DNA from 3 places in the Pectobacterium punjabense genome. Region 3 is predicted to be linked to each of the others. Evidence: riboswitches for the same ligand, from Rfam matches in the RefSeq annotation. Region 3 holds a riboswitch; each other region holds the start of a gene.
What was found. A riboswitch is a leader RNA that binds a small molecule or an ion and turns the genes downstream of it on or off. The one in region 3 is predicted to bind thiamine pyrophosphate.
Positions count from the first base shown of each region.

Region 1 (4,865 bases), 640 kb from region 3:
ATTGATGACTTTAGTGTAGGGAGTTCCTCTTTTATGTCTTCCCCTCGATTGCAACAACAGTTCATCCGCCTGTGGCAACACTTTCAGGGGCAAACCACCGATACCACGCTGCAAGAGCTAACCGGGGTGTTGAACTGCTCACGCCGCCACATCCGTTCGTTATTGAACGCAATGCAACAAGAAGGCTGGCTCATCTGGCAGGCAGAGGCCGGGCGAGGAAAACGTTCACAGCTCTCCTTTGTCTATACCGGATTAGCGCTACAGCAACAGCGTGCCGAAGATTTACTGGAACAGGATCGTATTGAGCAGTTGGTGCAGTTGGTGGGTGACAAAGAAGCGGTGCGCCAGATGCTACTCGCCCACCTTGGGCGAAGTTTCCGGCAAGGGAAGCATATTCTGCGCATCCTCTATTACCGCCCGTTACGCAATTTATTACCCAGTTCAGCACTACGACGCTCAGAAATGCACATTGCGAGGCAAATATTCAGCGGACTGACCAATATAAATGAGGAAAATGGGGAACTGAAACCCGATCTAGCTCATCACTGGCAGAGCCTATCTCCTCTGCACTGGCGCTTTTATCTGCGTCCAGCCATCCGCTTCCATCACGGTCGTGAACTCACGATGGATGACATCACCCTATCGTTATCGCGCCTCGCGCCGCTTCCGCTCTTCTCACATATCGAAGCCGTGACCTCACCGATGCCGTTTGTGATTGATATCCGCTTACGCAGCCCAGATAAGTGGTTGCCGTGGCTTTTGGCCAGCGTGCATGCCATGATCCTGCCGCAAGAGTGGCAAACACTGCCGAATTTCGCCCAACACCCGATTGGCACCGGCCCTTACGCCGTGGTGCGCAATAACAGCAGCCAATTGAAGATCCGCGCTTTCGATGACTATTTTGGCTATCGAGCGCTGATTGATGAGGTCAACATCTGGGTCTTGCCGGACGAACCGGAGGAAATGCCCGTCTCCGTCCAATTCCAGTCAGACAATTCTCGTCACGAACAGTTGGAAAGCCGGATGGAAGAAGGCGGTTATTTCCTGTTGTTCGACAAACGTTCACCGCTGAACAAGCGCCCAGAGGCTCAGCAATGGCTCAGGCAGGTATTTAATCCTATTTCGCTGCTCAACCACGCCAATATCAGCAACCAACGCGATTGGTCGCCAGCCTATAGCCTGCTGCCGCGCTGGCATCACCATCACCCTGACACGCCACAGTCGATGCCAAAAGGGCTGACCGACGTCACGCTCACGTTCTATCAGGAGCACCCAGAGTACCGGATATTAAGCGAGATTATGCGCACGCTGCTGGCGCAACAGGGTGTCACTCTACATGTTCAGACCATCAGCTACGAAGATTGGTATCAGGGCAATGCCGAAAGCGATATCTGGTTTGGTAGCCTGAATTGTTATCTGCCGCTCGAATTCTCTCTGTTCGCCATGCTCTATGAGCTGCCGCTGGTGCAACATTGTCTGAACGACGACCTGGATACCGACGCACAACAGTGGCGTAATCACTCGCTCCCAATGGCAGAATGGAGTGAAAAACTCATCAAAAGCGGGCAACTGCATCCGTTATTGCATCACTGGCTGCAACTTCAAGGGCAGCGCAGCATGCGCGGCGTCAGAATGAATATGCTGGGCTGGTTTGATTTTAAATCCGCGTGGTTTGCGCCGCCGGAACGCTGAGAGCCTTTCACTGCCGGACTTAACCCTTTACAATGAGCCGTTCTCAACGGGGTGCGGAAAATTTTTCGCTGAGAAGATACCCGTCGAACCTGATCCGGTTAATACCGGCGAAGGGATTTGAGAGTGCGGCTTATGCTGCCTCGAAGTCCTTTGCCACCCTATGATTCTCAGGAGTGCAAAGTGTTAAATCAATTCTTACACCGTTCAGCCACCGTGCTGAAAACCAGCCTACCTTGTTTGTTACTGCTCTCAGCATCCGCTTTCGCCAAGCCCGCGCTTACCGTTTATACCTATGACTCATTCGCTTCCGAATGGGGCCCGGGGCCCGTCATCAAGACCGCGTTTGAAAAAGAGTGCGCGTGCGAGCTGAATTTCGTCGCGCTGGAAGATGGTGCATCGCTGCTAAATCGCCTGCGTATGGAAGGAAAAAACAGTAAAGCGGACATCATTCTGGGGCTGGATAACAATTTGTTGCAGGCCGCAGAGCAAACCGGTCTGTTTGCGCCACACGGTCAGGACACCAGCACCGTCACGGTGCCGGGCGGTTGGAACAATAAAACGTTCGTTCCTTACGACTACGGCTATTTCGCCTTTGTGTATAACAAAGACACGCTGAAGAACCCGCCGAAAAGCCTGCATGAGCTGGTGGACAGCAACACGCCGTGGAAAGTGATCTATCAAGACCCGCGCACCAGCACACCGGGGCTGGGCCTGCTACTGTGGATGCAGAAAGTTTACGGCGACGATGCGCCGCAAGCCTGGCAGAAGCTAGCGAAAAAAACCGTTACCGTCACCAAAGGCTGGAGCGAAGCCTATGGTTTGTTCCTGAAAGGGGAAGCCGATCTGGTGTTGAGCTACACGACATCGCCGGCCTACCACATCATCGAAGAGAAGAAAGACAGCTACGCAGCGGCGACCTTTAGCGAAGGACATTATCTGCAAATTGAAATCGCCGGGCAGTTGGCTTCCAGCAAAAACCCCGAGCTGGCAAAACGCTTTATGCAGTTCATCCTGAGCCCAACCTTCCAGCAGGCTATCCCTACGACAAACTGGATGTATCCGGCGGTGAAAACCGAACTGCCTGCAGGCTTCGCAACGCTCGCCGTGCCTGAGAAAGCGATGCAGTTCAGCGCACAAGACGTTGCCGACCAAAGGACGCAGTGGATTCAGGCATGGCAACGCGCCGTCAGCCACTAATCGGCGGACGTCTGTGGCCAGGGCTACTGGCCACCACGTTGTTAATTTCCGTTGCCGTACTGGCTTTCGGCGCGCTGTGGATACAGGCACCAGAAAGCCAGTGGCGCACGCTATGGCATGACAGCTATCTCTGGCATGTCATTCGGTTTACCTTCTGGCAGGCCTTTCTCTCTGCGCTGTTTTCTACCGTTCCTGCGATTTTCCTCGCCAGAGCGCTGTACCGACGGCGCTTCCCCGGCCATCGCTGGTTGCTGCGCCTGTGCGCGATGACGCTGGTGTTGCCCGTACTGGTGGCCGTTTTTGGCCTGCTCAGCGTTTATGGCCGACAAGGCTGGCTGGCCTCTGCATTGGGCTGGTTCGACCTAAAATACACGTTTTCACCCTACGGACTGCAAGGTATTTTGCTGGCACACGTCTTCTTCAACCTGCCGCTGGCAACCCGACTGCTATTGCAATCCTTAGAAGGCATCGCCACCGAGCAGCGCCAGTTAGCCGCCAATCTGGGCATGAATAGCTGGCAACATTTCCGTCTGTTGGAGTGGCCCGCCCTGCGCAGGCAAATTTTACCCACTGGCGCGCTAATTTTTATGCTCTGCTTTGCCAGCTTTGCCACAGTTCTATCACTGGGCGGTGGCCCGCAGGCGACCACGATTGAGCTGGCTATCTATCAGGCATTGAGCTTTGATTACGATCCGGCACGCGCGGCACTGCTGGCGTTAATTCAGATGGTTTGCTGTCTCGGTTTGGTGCTGCTGAGTCAGCGGCTGGGACGAATTCTGCCTGTCGGCAGTACGCAGCAGCTTTCATGGCGCAACCCGCAAGATAGCGCCTTAAGCCGCCTCACCGATGGCCTGATGATTGGCGCGCTGTTGCTGCTGGTCATTCCCCCTTTGCTAGCCGTGGTGGTTGATGGCGTGAACCGCTCGCTGGTTACCGTGCTGCAACAGCCCGTACTCTGGCAAACGCTGTTTACTTCGCTGCGCATTGCCCTAGGCGCTGGGCTCCTGTGTCTGGTGTTAACCATGATGCTGCTCTGGAGCAGCCGCGAACTCAAGTTACGCCAGAAGCCACTCTACGGGCAGTTGATGAACCTGAGCGGGATGCTCATCCTCGCCATGCCCGGTATTGTGCTGGCAACTGGCTTTTTTCTGCTGCTGAATAACAGCATCGGGCTGCCACAATCCCCCTATGCGCTGGTCGTGTTCACGAATGCGCTGATGGCAATTCCATATGCCATTAAGGTGTTGGAAAACCCGATGTTGGACGTTGCCGAACGCTACAATCGGCTCTGTACATCGCTGGATATTCGCGGCTGGCAAAGGCTGAAGCTAATCGAACTTGCCGCCCTGAAGCAGCCGTTAGCGCAGGCGTTGGCCTTTGCCTGCGTATTGTCTATCGGCGACTTCGGCGTCATCGCACTGTTCGGCAATGAGCAGTTCCGTACGTTGCCGTTCTATCTGTATCAGCAAATTGGTTCCTATCGCAGCGCCGACGGTGCGGTCACGGCACTGTTGTTGATGCTGCTGTGCTTTATGTTATTTACCCTGATTGAGAAACTGGCAGGCCGTCATGATCGCGCTTGAGAAATTGACCTACTTCTATCAGCACTTGCCTATGCGCTTTGATTTTCACGTCAAACCGGGTGAGCGCATCGCCATCCTCGGCCCCAGCGGCGCTGGGAAAAGCACACTGCTGAATCTGATTGCCGGTTTCCTGATGGCAGACAGCGGCGAATTACGGCTTAACGGCGCTCCCCACCGCGAAACGCCCCCCGCTAAACGACCGGTTTCTATTCTATTTCAGGAAAACAACCTGTTTCCTCACCTGACGATTGGGCAGAACATCGCGCTGGGGTTGCACCCCGGTCTACGGCTCAGTACCGCACAGCGTGAAACGCTACGGCAGATCGCCGATCGGGTTGGTCTGGCAGATCTTCTGGATCGGTTACCGTCGCAGGTTTCCGGCGGGCAACGTCA
Region 1 is NZ_CP038498.1:3,999,438-4,004,302, forward strand. It holds gene sgrR (HTH-type transcriptional regulator SgrR) at 34-1,692, shown strand; TPP riboswitch at 1,730-1,826, shown strand; gene thiB (thiamine ABC transporter substrate binding subunit) at 1,906-2,889, shown strand; gene thiP (thiamine/thiamine pyrophosphate ABC transporter permease ThiP) at 2,865-4,472, shown strand; gene thiQ (thiamine ABC transporter ATP-binding protein ThiQ) at 4,459-4,865, shown strand, end outside.
Region 1: it holds a riboswitch for thiamine pyrophosphate, as region 3 does, so the genes downstream of both, thiB (thiamine ABC transporter substrate binding subunit) here and thiM (hydroxyethylthiazole kinase) in region 3, are expected to answer to the same signal.

Region 2 (4,865 bases), 1.7 Mb from region 3:
CAAGCCAAGATGCTCTTTCGGCGTCACGTAGCAGAGCATCGCGCAGCCGAACCAGCCGATCATGGCGGCACCGATGCCGGAGGTGAAGTGATCGTAGCCTGGTGCGATATCGGTGGTTAATGGGCCGAGCGTATAGAACGGTGCTTCATGGCAGTGCTCCAGCTCTTCGGTCATGTTGCGGCGGATCATCTGCATCGGAACGTGGCCGGGGCCTTCGATCATCACCTGTACGTCATATTCCCAAGCAATCTTAGTCAGCTCGCCTAACGTATGCAGCTCGGCAAATTGCGCCTCGTCGTTGGCATCTTGAATGGAGCCGGGGCGTAAGCCGTCACCCAGTGACAGCGCGACGTCATAAGCGGCACAAATTTCACAGATTTCACGGAAGTGCTCGTACAGGAAGCTCTCTTTGTGATGTGACAGGCACCACTTCGCCATAATAGAACCGCCGCGTGAGACGATGCCGGTCAGGCGTTTGGCTGTCATCGGAACGTAGCGCAGCAGGACACCCGCGTGGATGGTGAAATAGTCCACGCCCTGTTCCGCCTGTTCCAGCAGCGTATCGCGGAACATTTCCCAGTTCAGGTTTTCCGCCACGCCGTTCACTTTTTCCAGCGCCTGGTAGATCGGTACGGTTCCGATGGGGACGGGGCTGTTGCGCAGAATCCACTCGCGGGTTTCGTGAATATAGCGGCCGGTTGAGAGATCCATCACCGTATCTGCGCCCCAACGGGTAGACCAGACCAGCTTTTCCACCTCTTCTTCGATGGAGGAGGTCACGGCGGAGTTGCCGATATTGGCGTTAACCTTCACCAGAAAATTGCGACCGATAATCATTGGCTCTGACTCGGGGTGGTTGATGTTGGAAGGAATAATGGCGCGACCGGCGGCCACTTCCTGACGGACAAATTCCGGCGTGATGTTCTCCGGCAGGAGAGCGCCAAAACTTTGCCCCGGATGCTGCTGGCGCAGTACGTCGGTGCGAATGCGTTCGCGTCCCATATTTTCGCGAATGGCGATAAATTCCATTTCCGGGGTAATGATCCCCTGTCGCGCATAGTGGAGTTGGGTGACGCGTTTACCTGCTTTGGCACGCAGCGGTCGTGGCAAATGCTCAAAACGCAGATGATCCAGACCGGCATCCGCTAGGCGCTGCTGGGTGAAATCGGAGCTGACGCCAGATAGCGCCTCGGTGTCGTGACGTTCTGCAATCCAGCTGGCGCGCAGCTTCGCTAGCCCAACGCGGACATCGGGTTGCGCAGCGGGATCGCCATAAGGCCCTGACGTATCGTAAACCGGGATCGGCTCATTGGGCTCGTATTGGGGATTGTCTTTGCTGCCGCCGAGTCGCGTCGGGCTGAGCTGAATTTCACGCATCGGTACGGCGATGTCGTCGCGCGAGCCTGCAAGGTAAATGCGTTTGGAATTGGGAAAGGCGGTTCCCTGTAAGGTTTCAATAAACTGTTGGGCGGCGGCGCGTTGTTCACGGCGGCCTGATTTGGACAGCATTGGTTCTGTAGACAAGGGTTCTGTAGACATAGCAAGTTCCTGTAAGACGTAAAGGGAAGATTGCTTGTCTGGAGCCGGAGGGAGTAATAATGATATCGAGTTTTAGCGTGGGTATGTGCAAATACGCAGCCTTGGGCTCAATCTCAATGAGGTGCATTACTCTTGTTCCCTTCGCAGGTATTAACCCGATCAGGTTCCGCGGATCCCGAATTAACGGTCTCAGCCTGTGCGCTCATAGGTTTCGTAAAACGATTGATTTCGTAAAACAAAACACGAGCACGCTAGGCACTCCGACAAGATTTGCCCGTCTGTTAAACGGGTCAATAAAACCCCTACACTGTATGACGGCAAAACGCGGATGTCAAAGCGTGCCGCTTTTGCCTGTACAGCGCGTGGTGATGTTCTTAAATAACGTCAAATGACGGTTAGTTGTCGTAAACCTGCCTGATCATGTTGTCTTCTAACGTAAAACGCTCTTCTAATGCTTCACCGACGCTGGAAAGTGCCTGCTGGAATTCGATGCAGTTATCATGGTCGATGGCGGCTGCCAGATGGCTATCGTAAAACGTCATGATTTGCTGCGTATTGTTTTGCAGGGCGAGGTCGAGCTGGGTGGAAAGCGCCAATACTTGTTCGCTGTGGGTCGCTGCTTCATGCAGCATTTTTTCGTATAAATGAAAGTGGCCAGTAGAAAGATAGTCCACCAGATTCTGGCAAAAATTATCCAATGCCTCTTCATCCAAAAGAGAAAGCGCTTCCTTGTTCGGCTTGATGCCGACCAGATGATAGTAAGCCACCAGAAGCTGCTTACGCGCTTGTAGCCATTGGTCGATTAACGCATTATTGCCACCAACGTATTCAGTCAGACTTTGTAGCTGGTTTAGCATTGTTGACTCCGTGAACGGTAAGAAATAACTGAAATCCCAGTTATAAAACTTATGTAATCACTCTGAATGTAAAATGCCAGTGAAGTGGCAGTGGAGCAATAAAAAGATATGGAACAGACGCTAAAAGGTGATGAAACCGGCTGGTGGATAGTTAGCGATGCGATACAAATCTGGCTACCCCAAGGAGAATTACCGCGCGGAACGGCGACGGCGTGGTCGTTGCAGGGGAAAGTGGCTCGTCAAATCGGTGAATGGCAAGGGCAGCCTGCCTGGCTGGTTTGCCAAGGGCGGGATACGGGCATGGCATCCGTTCGCCAACTGCTCGATCAAGACGCGGGCTTATTCCAACTGGCGGGGCGAGGCGTACAGCTGGCTGAATTCTATCGCTCCCATCGCTTTTGTGGTTACTGCGGCCATGAAATGGTGCGGAGCAAGACGGAACTGGCGTGCTTATGTCACCACTGCAAGGAACGTTATTATCCGCAGATCGCGCCCTGCATCATCGTCGCAATTCGGCGTGGCAAGGAGATTTTGCTGGCGCAGCACAACCGACATCGTGGAAACATGTATACCGTGCTGGCGGGGTTTGTGGAAGTGGGCGAAACGCTGGAACAGACTGTCGTACGTGAGGTAATGGAAGAAAGCCACATTCAGATAAAAAACCTGCGTTACGTGAGTTCTCAGCCTTGGCCATTCCCTCATTCGCTGATGATGGCGTTTACAGCGGATTATGCGGGTGGAGAAATCAAGCACGATCCGAAAGAGTTGCGTGACGCGGGCTGGTTCCGCTATGACCAACTTCCGCAGTTGCCTCCGCTGGGCACCGTGGCGCGTCGACTTATCGAAGATACGGTGGTGTTGTGCCGTGCTTATCACGAGAACGAAGGCTGACGTGGTACTATTTGCGCTATTAATGTATTGGTTTCATAACACGTTCGTTTTATAACGCATCCGCTTCATCACATCTATCTGGTGTAGAACCGCCGTGAGGCCGAAAGGAAGAGAACATGACCGACCTGAAAAACGATCGCTATTTGCGGGCGTTATTGCGCCAACCTGTTGATGTCACCCCAGTGTGGATGATGCGTCAGGCGGGGCGTTATCTACCAGAATATAAGGCAACGCGTGCGCAGGCGGGTGATTTTATGTCACTGTGCAAAAATGCAGAGCTGGCGTGTGAAGTCACGTTACAACCTTTACGGCGCTATGCGCTGGATGCGGCGATCCTGTTCTCCGATATCCTGACTATCCCTGATGCGATGGGCTTAGGACTTTATTTTGAAGCCGGGGAAGGCCCACGCTTCCACTCTCCCATCACCTCTCATGCCGATGTCGTTAAACTGCCTGTTCCCGATCCAGAACAGGAACTCGGTTATGTGATGAACGCGGTGCGAACGATCCGTAAAAATCTCGCCGGTGCAGTGCCGCTTATCGGTTTCTCGGGCAGCCCGTGGACGCTGGCGACCTATATGGTGGAAGGCGGTAGCAGCAAAGCGTTTACCGTCATCAAGAAAATGATGTTTGCTGAGCCTAAAACGCTACACCTGTTGCTGGATAAGCTGGCGGATAGCGTCATTCTTTATCTCAACGCGCAAATTCGTGCTGGTGCGCAGGCCGTGATGGTATTCGATACCTGGGGTGGCGCGCTGAGCGGGCGCGACTACAAAGAGTTCTCCCTGCGTTACATGCATAAGATTGTTGATGGTTTACTGCGTGAGAATGAAGGTCGCCGTGTGCCAGTGACGCTCTTCACCAAGGGCGGAGGGCAGTGGCTAGAGGCGATGGCTGAAACAGGTTGTGATGCGCTGGGGCTGGACTGGACGAGTGACATTGCTGATGCACGCCGTCGTGTAGGCGATAAAGTCGCGCTACAGGGAAATATGGACCCCTCAATGTTATATGCCGATCCGGCACGGATCGAACAGGAAGTGGCATCGATCCTCTCTGGGTTTGGACAAGGTAACGGACATGTTTTCAATCTGGGCCATGGTATCCATCAAGACGTGCCGCCAGAGCATGCGGGCGTTTTTGTTGAGGCGGTACATCGGTTATCTCGCCCTTATCACGCATGATTCACGGGAGGTGGTGTGATTGATACACAAAAGTTGCGGGCTGAACAGTTGGCTCGCGCTTCTGATGTGATTCGGCACGACGATTTACCTTTTGAGCAGCCCGCGTTTATCGCGGGTGCGGATGTTGGTTTTGAGCAAGAAGGTTCGGTAACTCGCGCCGCCATTGCGGTAATGCGTTATCCTTCGTTGGAGCTGGTAGAATATAAGATTGCGCGTATCAGTACGACGATGCCCTATATCCCCGGTTTTCTTTCGTTTCGTGAATGCCCAGGGCTGCTTGCCGCGTGGGCGTTGCTTGAACAGAAACCGGATCTGCTGTTTGTTGATGGGCATGGGATTTCCCACCCGCGTCGTCTCGGCGTTGCCAGCCATTTTGGCCTGCTTGTTGACGTTCCCA
Region 2 is NZ_CP038498.1:284,272-289,136, forward strand. It holds gene thiC (phosphomethylpyrimidine synthase ThiC) at 1-1,539, opposite strand, end outside; TPP riboswitch at 1,659-1,812, opposite strand; gene rsd (sigma D regulator) at 1,935-2,396, opposite strand; gene nudC (NAD(+) diphosphatase) at 2,505-3,287, shown strand; gene hemE (uroporphyrinogen decarboxylase) at 3,404-4,468, shown strand; gene nfi (deoxyribonuclease V) at 4,484-4,865, shown strand, end outside.
Region 2: it holds a riboswitch for thiamine pyrophosphate, as region 3 does, so the genes downstream of both, thiC (phosphomethylpyrimidine synthase ThiC) here and thiM (hydroxyethylthiazole kinase) in region 3, are expected to answer to the same signal.

Region 3 (4,865 bases):
GACGCTGGCGATAAAAGGCCGTGCTACTGCGATTGATATCGCCAAAGTGAACGACACGCACTATTTCATCAACATGGCGACGGGCGGGTTCGCGACGCGCATTACCACGGAAACACCAGCCAAAATGAAAGCGGCACTGGGGAGCGCTTCTTACGTGCTACACGCGCTCTTTCGTATGGACATGCTGCAAGCCGAACGCTGTGAAATTCGCGGGCCGGATTTTCACTGGGAAGGCGATACGCTGGTTATCGCGGTGGGGAATGGCCGTCAGGCTGGCGGCGGACAGGAACTTTGCCCGGAAGCGCTGATTAACGATGGGTTGTTGGAACTGAGCGTACTATCGGCAACCGAGTTACTGCCCAATATGCTTCAGGCCTGGTTTACTGGCAGCGAAAACCAGAACATGATTTCCGCTACCCTACCCTGGCTGGAGATCACCGCGCCAGACGATATGACATTTAATCTGGACGGCGAGCCGCTCACCGCCAAACGATTCCGCATTGAGGTGCTTCCCGCAGCGATTCACTGTCGGCTACCGCCTCAGTGTTCGCTGCTGGAATAGCGGCGCGTTTTAACTATTTCTGTTTCTATTATTCCCGCTTCAGGCGATTACTGTTTGCCAGATACAGCGTCACAACCAGCAGCAGGATCGCCGCGGAATAGACCAGCGTATCCGACGGGCTTTTGTGATCGACAATAATCAGGCGAATGATGGCGGTGATGCCGATGTAGATAAAATAGCGCAGTGGGAAGTGATAGCCGGACTGGAAATACTTCACGATCAGCGCAATAAACTCAAAATAAAGGAAATAGATCACGATGCCTTCTATCAGCTGATAGGAGGAATCTTTCTCGTTGGAGATCAACAGCACCTTCGCCAGATGAAACGTTTCCTTGACTAAAAAAATCACCAGAATAGTCGCCAGCGCCAGCAGGCCGATATTGAGTATCGTCTGAAGCGCCTTGGCAGCCATTGCACTGCGAGCAGAACCTGCCATATGTTATCCCCACATCCTATTTCACATTAACACCAAGATTTCACAGCAAAGTAACCGGACGTTCACTCACTGTCTATGCCGAAGACGCTTAATTTACTTTGAAATTACTGGCAAATGTGTCACGCAAAGTACAAGTCAATTTACTTATACCCGCCATATTTCAGGCGGCAGGAAGCCGGCAGTGTGAAGGATTGAGGGCATATAATATTTACCACCAGCGGTGGAAGTGATGAACGGGTCCGATACCGTGCCCAACCTCCAGCGTGTCGGCCTGCTGTAGCGCCTGCTGTAAATAGTCCTTAGCTACCTTAACCGTCTCACCCCAGCTAGCGTAACGTGGCCGCAGCGCCGCCAGCGCGGCAGACAGCGTGCAGCCGGTGCCATGCGTATGACGCGTATTCACACGCGGGGAGCTAAAACGCTGCGGATCGGCCTGTCGGCTGAACAACCAGTCCGGGCTTTCCGCTTCACTGAGGTGCCCGCCTTTCATCAACACTGCCTGACAGCCCATCGCCAGCAGCGCTTCCCCCTGTTCTCGCATTTCCCGCTCGCTGGCGGCAGGCGACGTATTCAGCAGCGCGGCGGCCTCCGGCAGGTTGGGCGTAATCAGGGAAACCAGCGGCAGCAGCTCACGGCGGATCGACTCCACTGCTTCAGGCGCGAGCAGCGGGTCACCACTTTTCGCCAGCATCACGGTATCTAACACCACAAAAGGAACCGCGTAATGACGCAGACGCTCGGCAACCGTTTCGACAATATCGGCCTGCGCCAGCATCCCAATCTTGGCGCTGTCGATACGCACATCGCTCAACACGGAATCCAGCTGCGCCGCGACAAAATCCGGTTCAATCCGGTAGACGGACTGTACGCCGCGCGTATTTTGCGCCACCAGCGCGGTAATGACCGACGTGCCATAAGCACCCAAGGCTGAAAACGCTTTTAAATCCGCCTGAATCCCCGCCCCACCGCTCGGATCGGTACCCGCAATCGTCAACGCATTGATACGTTTCATGCCAGATCCTCCGCACGTAGGGTATAGAGCCGATCGAGGAAATTAGGGATAAAACTGCCTGTACCTTGTGATGCTGAAGCTGCCTGCTGCCCCGCTAACGCCATGACATAACACGCTGCCGCCACGTGGGATAAACGGTCACCGTCTAAGGAGCAGAAACCCGCAACCACCGCCGACAGCACACAGCCTGTACCGACTACACGTGTCATCATGCTATCGCCGCCGATTACCGCAATATCGCGTTCACCGTCCGTGACATAATCCACCGCGCCGGTCACCGCGACAATCGTCCCAACCTGCCGCGCCAGCTCACGCGCAGCGGGTAGCGCTGCAAGGGAATCATCGGCACTATCCACGCCCCGCCCCTGCGCGGCTACCCCAGAAAGTGCCATGATTTCAGACGCATTGCCGCGAATCGCCGCCGGTTTCCATGTCAGCAATTCCCGGCAAAATTCGGTACGGAAGGTCAAACCGCCTACAGCAACCGGATCGAGCACCCACGGCGTACCCGCCTGATGTGCGCTGCTTACCGCCGCCCGCATCGCCTCAGCGCGCGCGCGTTCCAGCGTTCCGACATTAATCAGTAACGCATCGGCCACCGCGCTGAACTGCGCGGCTTCATCGGGATCGACCACCATCGCAGGCGATGCGTTCAGCGCTAGCAGCACGTTAGCAGTAAAAGATTGCACCACGTCGTTGGTTAAACAGTGCACCAGCGGTGAAGCAGAACGAAATTGGGTCAGTGATGTTGCTGCCTGAGCGGCAGAAAAGTCGGCGGGTTGTGTATTCATAAGTCTCCCAACCGGCGTGGAAGAAGGCGGCAACCGGTGGGCATACCGTGACTTCCCTACGCTGGCATTATCCAGATCAGGTGGTACGGGTATTTCTCAGCCTTCACAAAGAAGGGCACCCCGAGTCATTTACTACGCCTCGCAGCATAAGTAAGTGATGCCAGCAAAGCAAGCCCGTCCCGCCCGACACAAAATGAAAAACCACAGGCACGTTGTGACATAGAGAAAAACGCCATAACCCTTTAGACTGATTAATCAAACCCGTACTGAGGAGATTGTGATGACGATAATCAAGAGTTATGCCGCACCGGAAGCAGGCGCAGCGCTGGAGTTGTATGAGTTTGATGCGGGTGAACTGCATGCGGAAGACGTCGAAGTCGTGGTTGATTACTGCGGCGTGTGCCATTCCGACCTGTCGATGATCGATAACGAATGGGGCATGTCGAGCTATCCGCTGGTTGCCGGGCATGAAGTGATTGGCCGTGTGCACGCATTGGGTGATGCGGCGAAGAACAAAGGATTAAAGATTGGCCAGCGCGTCGGTATTGGCTGGACAGCACGCAGCTGTGGGCATTGCGATGCCTGTATCAGCGGTAGCCAAACCAACTGCCAGCAAGGCAGCGTGCCGACGATTCTGAATAAAGGCGGTTTTGCCGATAAGATCCGAGCAAACTGGCAGTGGGCAATCCCGCTTCCTGATTCCATTGATATCGAATCTGCGGGTCCGTTACTGTGCGGCGGTATCACCGTCTTCAAACCGCTGTTAATGCACCATGTCACTGCGACCAGCCGCGTTGGCGTGATCGGTATCGGCGGTCTGGGACATATCGCGATTAAGCTCCTACACGCGATGGGTTGCGAAGTCACAGCGTTCAGCTCTAATCCGTCCAAAGAGCAGGAAGTCTTGGCGATGGGTGCCGATAAGGTCGTCAACAGCCGCGATCCACAGGCGCTGACCGCGCTGGCAGGCCAGTTCGATCTCATCATCAACACCGTAAGCGTCGATCTGGAATGGCAACCTTACTTCAACGCGCTCGCCTATAACGGGAAGTTCCATACCGTCGGCGCGGTAATGAAGCCATTTAGCGTTCCGGCCTTTACGCTTATCGCAGGCGATCGCAGCGTTTCTGGTTCTTCTACCGGTTCGCCACATGAGCTACGTTCTCTGATGAAGCTCGCCGCGCGTGCCAGCGTGAAGCCACAGACGGAACTGTTCCCAATGTCGAAAATCAACGATGCTATCCAGCACGTGCGTGACGGAAAAGCCCGTTATCGCGTCGTACTGAAAGCCGATTTTTAATCGGTAAAGACGCCTGAGCGATCGGGCGTCTGCTTTTTACACATTGGTCAGATTAACGTCATTCTCTGGAACACACCGCCGGCACCACGCGACTGAATGTATTCAATAGGTTTCATGATAGGATTGGAAGGTGATGCAAGAGGAGATCCGCAATGCCTTTTAAAGAGTATGACCACGACTTCATTGATAGAAATAAGAAGGCTTCCTCGTCAGTAAGGGTCGCCCTTTTATTGTCTGCGTTAATCATTATATTTAATCTCCTGTTCTTCAAGCACCGCGATTTTCAGGAGCAGTTGCACAATAATCCGGGGTCTTATACCGATTCGATCGCGTTGGTTTTTCTTTTTTTTATCTTATCGTGTACCAGTAAAATCTCACTGAACCATACTTCAGCCTTATCCATCCGGCTCGGGCTACATGTCTGGATATGCTCAGCCACGTTTGACTTCATGGATGAGTTTATCTATCAACCCAAACTAGTTGGGTACTATGTTGAGGATATGCTGAGAATTATTGGTATGTTTGGCGTCGGATTCGGTGTCTATACCCTGATACAGCAAATCAACAATAAGTATGTCGAAGCCAGAATACAGTCATTCAGCGATGAACTCACGCAGCTCCCTAATCGCCGGTTTTTTATTAACGAATTAAAAAAACTCGAAGCGAAAACACCCTATTTATTTATCATCGACATCGATAATTTCAAAGTCATCAATGACAAATATGGGCATACGAAAGGCGATGAAATATTAAGTAAATTCGGC
Region 3 is NZ_CP038498.1:3,354,512-3,359,376, forward strand. It holds gene yegS (lipid kinase YegS) at 1-562, shown strand, start outside; gene psiE (phosphate-starvation-inducible protein PsiE) at 591-998, opposite strand; gene thiD (bifunctional hydroxymethylpyrimidine kinase/phosphomethylpyrimidine kinase) at 1,207-2,010, opposite strand; gene thiM (hydroxyethylthiazole kinase) at 2,007-2,801, opposite strand; TPP riboswitch at 2,838-2,934, opposite strand; gene ahr (NADPH-dependent aldehyde reductase Ahr) at 3,082-4,101, shown strand; gene E2566_RS15270 (GGDEF domain-containing protein) at 4,254-4,865, shown strand, end outside.